3 regions of the Rhizobium sp. 2YAF20 genome follow, and region 1 is predicted to be linked to each of the others. Evidence: riboswitches for the same ligand, from Rfam matches in the RefSeq annotation. Region 1 holds a riboswitch; each other region holds the start of a gene.
What was found. A riboswitch is a leader RNA that binds a small molecule or an ion and turns the genes downstream of it on or off. The one in region 1 is predicted to bind cobalamin.
Positions count from the first base shown of each region.

Region 2: linked by a shared signal. The riboswitch ahead of AB4Z52_RS04070 (ABC transporter ATP-binding protein) and the one ahead of cobU (bifunctional adenosylcobinamide kinase/adenosylcobinamide-phosphate guanylyltransferase) in region 1 are both predicted to bind cobalamin.
Region 3: linked by a shared signal. The riboswitch ahead of AB4Z52_RS16180 (aromatic ring-hydroxylating oxygenase subunit alpha) and the one ahead of cobU (bifunctional adenosylcobinamide kinase/adenosylcobinamide-phosphate guanylyltransferase) in region 1 are both predicted to bind cobalamin.

Region 1 covers NZ_JBFRFF010000003.1:241,616-243,876, forward strand. Annotated here, with positions in the region: gene cobW (cobalamin biosynthesis protein CobW) at 1-590, opposite strand, end outside; gene cobU (bifunctional adenosylcobinamide kinase/adenosylcobinamide-phosphate guanylyltransferase) at 596-1,120, opposite strand; cobalamin riboswitch at 1,277-1,673, opposite strand; gene AB4Z52_RS07220 (chloride channel protein) at 1,847-2,261, shown strand, end outside.
Region 2 covers NZ_JBFRFF010000001.1:847,413-849,673, forward strand. Annotated here, with positions in the region: gene AB4Z52_RS04065 (sensor histidine kinase) at 1-861, shown strand, start outside; cobalamin riboswitch at 1,023-1,243, shown strand; gene AB4Z52_RS04070 (ABC transporter ATP-binding protein) at 1,352-2,164, shown strand; gene AB4Z52_RS04075 (ABC transporter substrate-binding protein) at 2,178-2,261, shown strand, end outside.
Region 3 covers NZ_JBFRFF010000012.1:40,924-43,184, forward strand. Annotated here, with positions in the region: gene AB4Z52_RS16180 (aromatic ring-hydroxylating oxygenase subunit alpha) at 1-910, opposite strand, end outside; cobalamin riboswitch at 1,022-1,220, opposite strand; gene AB4Z52_RS16185 (DUF6656 family protein) at 1,543-2,157, shown strand; gene AB4Z52_RS16190 (alpha/beta fold hydrolase) at 2,248-2,261, shown strand, end outside.

The DNA of each region.
Region 1 (2,261 bases):
GCGCGCACGCCGGCAATACCTCCCGCATCGAGCAGGTCCGTCTTGTTGAGAATGATGAGATCGGCACAGGTCAGCTGATCTTCGAAAAGCTCCTCGATCGGATTGTCATGATCGAGCGATGCGTCTTCGGCTCTTGCGGCATTCACCGCGTCATGGTCATCGGCAAAGCGCCCGGCGGCGACCGCCGCGCTGTCGACGACGGTGATGACCCCGTCCACAGTCACCTGCGTGCGGATGTCAGGCCAGTTGAAGGCAGCGACCAGCGGCTGCGGCAGGGCCAGCCCGGAGGTCTCGATGACGATGTGGTCCGGGCGAACGTCACGCTCCAGAAGCTTGGTCATGGTCGGGATGAAATCATCGGCGACGGTGCAGCAGATGCAGCCGTTGGTAAGCTCGATGATATCGTCCTCGGTGCAATTCTCGGCGCCGCAGCCCTTGAGCACGTCGCCATCGACCCCAAGATCGCCGAACTCGTTGATGATGAGTGCGATCTTCCTGCCTCCGGCGTTCTGCAGGAGATTGCGGATCATCGTCGTCTTGCCCGCGCCGAGAAAGCCGGTGATGACGGTGGCGGGGATCTTCTGGTTCATACGGGTCAACCCTTCATTTTCAGCGGCAATCCGGCCGCAACGAAATATACGTCCGCAGCGATTGCCGCGATCATCTGGTGCAGCCGGCCGGCATGGTCGCGAAAATCCCGAGCCATACGGTTTTCCGACACGATCCCAAGACCGACCTCATTGGAAACAAGCATGATGCGCGCCTTCGCCTGCGGCAGGTAATTCACAAGTGCTATAAATTCGGCCGGAATGTCCCGCTCCTCGATCATCAGATTGGTGACCCAAAGTGTCAGGCAATCGACGAGGATCGCACGGTCTTCGCGATCGATCGATGACAGCTGGCCGACCAGATCGAGCGGCACCTCATGGGTTGTCCAAAGCGCGCCGCGGTCCGAGCGATGCTTTTCGATACGGTCGCGCATCTCGTCGTCCCACGCGCGTCCGGTCGCGACGTAGTGGCGCTCGAGACCGCAATCGGTAACGAGCTTTTCTGCAAAACGGGATTTGCCGGAGCGCGCGCCGCCAAGCACGAGGGTGGCGCCGGATGAAAGGGCGGACATCAGCGGGTTCCGATCCTCACGCGACGCGTCGCACGAGGCCGCTCAATGCGGCCGTCTGGATCGGTAGAACGCGCAAGTAGCAAACGCGCAAAGCAAGTGTTTCAGCCATGACAACCTCCGTGCTGGCAGCGGGACGTCGGTCCCTTGGGTGGGGCTTGTCGCCCGGCACGATTGGCAGGTCTCCTGGCTCGCGGGTGCGGCACCGCGATCAGTGGGCCGGAAACCGGTGTCCACTGATCGCGGGCCTGCGGATCTTCCTGCCTTCCCGGCGGTCATCGTGAGGACGGACGATTCGTAGATAAGGAGGCGTCCAGCCCTGGTAGATCACGATGCCATGCCAGTGGCTTTTTCGGCTCCGACACCATCCTGCCCGTCCGCACCATTGCAAACAGCCGGCAAGAATAGCCTTCGAAGCCGAACGGAAGACCCTGACCGCTCTACAGTCGCGGGGTCGGCTGTGATGAAGGCGCCCGACTTGGGTCCGCCCCTTCACATTCCCTTTTCATCCCCTGCGGCACGCCGCCGCCTGGGAACCATTCGCTATTGCCTCATGGTTAGGCAAACGACGGAATGGAGTCAATCTCGAAGGGAATGTCGCCGATCGTTCTTCCCACAGCAGACGACGCGAAAAAGCTCAGCCCTGCCGGTCTTTTGCCGCAATTCCTTGACTTAAGGGGTCTATAAGGCTCGAAGCATCGGTCTTGCCTCCATTTCAAGTCGTATTTCATGCTCCAGAGATTCCGTCCGCGCCGCTTCGGCGCTCTCCGTCTGCTATTCGATTTCGATCGGCTGAGAGCAGCTCTTCGACGCAGCGAGCTCGGCCTGCTCTTTGCAGGCATCGCCGTCGGTGTTTCTTCCGGATGTGCGGTGACGGCAATGAGCCTGATATCGCAGCAGATGCATCGGCTGATTTTCGGGATCAACGACACGGACCGGCTGAGCTCCTCCGAATTCGACAACAAGTTGCTGCTGCTTGCCGCTCCCGTGGTCGGTGGCGCGTTGCTGGGGCTGCTGATCTTCATCCTTGCCAAGACCCGCAAGAAGCCGATGGTCGACCCGATTGAGGCCAACGCCTTGCATGGCGGCCGCATGTCGCTCACCGACAGCATTCTCGTTGCGGTCCAGAACCTGATCTCGAACG
Region 2 (2,261 bases), on a different contig from region 1:
GACGAGACCGGTCTTGATATTCTTCCCTGCATTGTTTCGATGCCGGATCATCCGCCGGTGATCTATGGCATCGGTTCTGGCGACACCAGCGTCGCGGTCGCGGCGCTGAGGGCTGGTGCAGATGACTACGTCGTCAAGGATGTCTCCGACGATTACTTCGATCTTCTGTCGGCAGCGCTCCAGCAGGGGCTCGAACGTGTGCGTTTCCGCCGCGACATGATGCGCACGCAGGAAGTCATTCGCCAGGAGCGGGATCGCGCGGAGCTGCTGCTTGCGGAAGTCAATCACCGTATCGCCAACAGCCTGGGGCTGGTTGGAGCATTGATTCGGATGCAGGCATCGGTGACTGAAGACCAGGGGACGATCGACGCACTGCAGGAAACACAGATGCGGATCAACGCGATCGCCAGCGTCCATCGGCGGCTCTATACCAGCCATGAGGTCGGCACGGTCCGGCTCGATGAATATCTCGATAACTTGCTGCAGGAGCTCGAGGCCTCGATGCGCAACGACAAGCGGCCGCATGGCGTGGCGCTCGCCTGTGAACGGGTGAGCCTTTCGACCGACAAGGTGATCACACTCGGCCTCATTGTCAGCGAGCTCGTTACCAACGCCTTCAAATATGCCTATCAGGAAGGAGAGGCCGGTGAAGTCCGCGTCGTGGTCAGAAGGAGCGGCGTCGATGACCTGCGTGTCCATGTCGAAGACGACGGCGGCGGTTTCGATCCCGCTGCTGCGCCGAAGGGAACGGGCCTCGGCTCCAAATTGTTGGGGGCAATGGCTTCCAGTCTCAAAGCAGAGATCGTCTATGATCCGGATCATCTAGGCACGCGCGCCGTCTTCATCTTTCCCATCGATTGACAGTTTCCTCATTGCGTAATCCGGATGATTTCTTATTGCCAATCGTTATGATATAACATATCAGATCTGGCGAGGCGGGTCGATGTGCGGACCTTTCATGCGGGCAGACGGGGACAACTGACAAATCGTCGGGATCGCAGTTGCCCGTCTGGCAATTCCGTGAGACGAGTGAGGGTGATGGTGCTGCCGCCGGGATTATCCGGAGGGCGGCTGAAAAGGGAACACGGTGAGGATTACCCATCAGGGGCCAAAACCGTGGCTGCCCCCGCAACTGTAAGCGGAGAGTGCGTTCGCGATATGCCACTGGCTTTTTATAGGCCGGGAAGGCGCGAACGGACTGTGACCCGCGAGCCAGGAGACCTGCCATCGATGGTGTCAACGTAACGGACGGGGTGTTCCGAGTGGAAAATGCGTGGTCGGGAGAGGGTGCAGATGCGCCCGAATGCCTTATCGTGACTTTGCCTCCGGCGAGATCTCCGGGAGGCGGTCCATGGGCAATGCGAACAACCAGGCGGGTCGGTCCGCCTCCAAGCAGGCGCGACTCGATGTCGACGGGCTGAGCTGGGGTCCAAGGCCCGGGCAACACATCATCGCGAATATGAGCCTTACTGTTGCGGCTGGTGAGCGGCTGGCGATCATCGGCCCGAACGGCGCCGGGAAATCGACGCTACTTCGTTGCCTTTATCGTGCAGTGCGGCCGGCTCGCGGCTCGGTACGCCTCGATGGGATCGATCTCTGGTCGATCTCGCCGCGGGAAGTCGCAAAGCGTATCGCCGTCGTACTCCAGGAGACGCCTGCGGATTTCCCCTTCAGCGTCCGGGACGTGGTGATGATGGGCCGCATCCCGCATCGAAAGGGATTGTCGCGTTGGAGCGAGCGCGACCACGACTTGACAGCAATGGCGCTGGATGAGCTCGAGCTCCGGCATCTTTCGCGCCGGCAATTCTCCTGCCTGTCCGGTGGTGAGAAGCAGCGGGTGCTGATCGCCCGCGCGGTCGTACAGGAGCCCGAGATCATCATCCTCGACGAGCCGACCAACCATCTCGACATCCGGCATCAGCTCGAGATTCTCGCATTGTTGAAGGGTCTTGGCCCAACGATCGTCATGACCTTGCATGACATCAATCTCGCAGCGGACTTTGCCACCAAGGTCGCCATCATCCAATCAGGGCGCATTGCCGGCCATGGCTCGCCTCAGGAGGCACTGACCGCCCAGCGCATTTCGGCTGCCTTTGACGTCACAGCCTGCGCGCATCGCGTCGTCGATGCTGAGCCCAGCCGTTTCACTTTTTCCCTCATCTGACAGGAGTTTCACCATGCGTATTCGCTACGGCCTATTGGCCGGCCTCTTCCTTGTCTCAACAATGCTTGCAAGCGCTGCCGGGGCGGAGCAAGTGACC
Region 3 (2,261 bases), on a different contig from region 1:
AGGTCGTGGGGTAGTGGAAAAGCAGCATAGTGCCGATTCCATTGACGGTCACGTCATCCGACAGCGGCCGCTTCACCGCATTCTTTCCCGACATGGTGTAGCTTTCGGCGCCCTCGATCAAGGGCATGCGGGCGGCGCGATACTGGCCATCGGTCGAGAGCTGGAACGTGCTCGGCAGGCCGGCCGCCTCGCAACGCTGCCAGTGCTCCTGGATGACGGGATCGCTCATGGCACCCTGCACGCCGCTGACGGTTGGGGCTTCCGAGAAGGTCCGGCAAAGCTCGGGGTGGTTGGCCGCGCAATGGTAACATTCGCGGTTGTTTTCCCAGACCAGTTTCCAGTTGCCCTTCTCGATGATCGTGCTCTGGAAGGCGACCTTCGCCTCGCTCATGCGGTGCGGCAGCATATAGGGCGCGATCATGTCGCGAACGGGGGCAAAATCGGGAGCTGTCTTGGCCAGGCAAATGAAGATGTAGCCGCCGACGCTTTCACAATGGACCGGCTTCAGATTGAACTGCGTCTTGTCAAAATCCTCGGCCATCTGCCGGGCAAAGAGCAGCGAGCCGTCGAGCTCGTAGGTCCACTGGTGATAGGGGCAGACAAGCTTTGCCGACGAGCCGCGCTCGGAGGTGCAGACGCGGGAGCCGCGATGGCGACAGCTATTGTGGAAGGCGCGGATGACGTTGTCGCGGCCGCGGACGATGACGACGGGGTAGTCGCCTACCTGGACGGTGAAATAATTGCCGGCGCGCGGCACTTCGCAATCATGGCCGATGAACAGCCAATCACGGTAATAGATCATCTCCATATCGAGCTTGAAATAATCCTGATCGATATAAAATGGTTGTTCCAGGCTGAAACCCTGGCGGCGGTTCTTCAACTGCCGGAGAACGTTGTTGCGAATATCCATCTGCATATCCTCATGCGAATTCGTTTGTCCTGGGAGCCGGAGGAAACGGCTGAGCCTCGGCCGAATGCCGATCGCCAGCTGCCTCCGGTCGCCCGCCGCGACCAGTTCAGGTCAAATCACGTTCCCAATGGCTGGTTTCCGGGCTCTGGAGCCGTCCCGAAGGACCGCACGGCACCTTCCCAGGCTTGCGACCCAGTGGTCTTATTGCCATGCTTCAACTCCACCACCGTTGCGGGGGCAGCGCCGGAATTCGACCGGCTTCCCAATTCTCCACCCCCTAGCAGGCGGCACCTCGAGATCACCCCCATATAACCACCTGAGATGATCGCTGTTTGGCTACAATGCGACATCCAATTCGAAATTGACGACAGCCTATCTCGCAACTGCAATAAACCTGCGGGCGTTGCTCATTGTCAATATTCATCAGTGATTTAAGGCAGACATAAAGCCGTGTGAGGTGGCCATTTTACCGTGCCGCAGCACGACCTGGCACATCGCCAATCTCGTTTGCGACATAGTCGAGCCAACTTGGTGGTTTCGCGTCCCCTCGGTTTGACCGGACGCCTTAAGAGGGGCTTAAGCATGATCTCATATTCTTGCCCCAACGATCACCAAGCCCAAGGGCGCGACGCATGGCAAAGCTTAGATATTACGACGCAAGGCCGGGCAAGGTCGTCGAGTCGCCGCGGCCGACGGCGGTCCATACCGAGTTTCTGCGCACCGGGCGGATCATCCGCAACAGCACCGCCAATTGGCTCGCCGAGGAGCGCCGCTACCTCTCCTATGACGAGGTTGCCGACAAGACGGCGCGCAAGCTCCAGGCAGCCGGCGAGAAGACCCACGACCGGCTGAGCAGCTTCCACCGCTCGATCAAATTTCCAAAGCTGATCTTCCACCGAACGCTTGCCGAAAGCCCGCATCTCGGCTATTGCCACGTCACCGCGGCGCGAACGCAATTCGCCAAATACGAAACCGTCAGCTGGGCATTCTACATCGCCAACTTCTTTGCGAAGATCGGCGAAAATGACAGCTTCTTCGAGGAGATCGACGGCAGGGCATCACGGATGTATTTCGCCGTCGCCGTCACCGCAGATGCAGAGGCCAAGGACAAGAAGCTGACGATCAACCGCAACGTTCGCGGCAACGGCGTGTTGTTCCAGACCCACGACCCGCAGGTGGCAATCCGCAACGTCCTCCTGCTCGGCGCCCGCAACGAACAACTCCGCGACATCATCCGCCAGCTTTAGTGGCGTCGATGGTGCGTAATTCTATTCCGGACCGACAAGACAACATCCGAAAGACGAGCTACCGTTGCGTGCATCCACAAGGGGCACCCAATGAGTGATCGCGC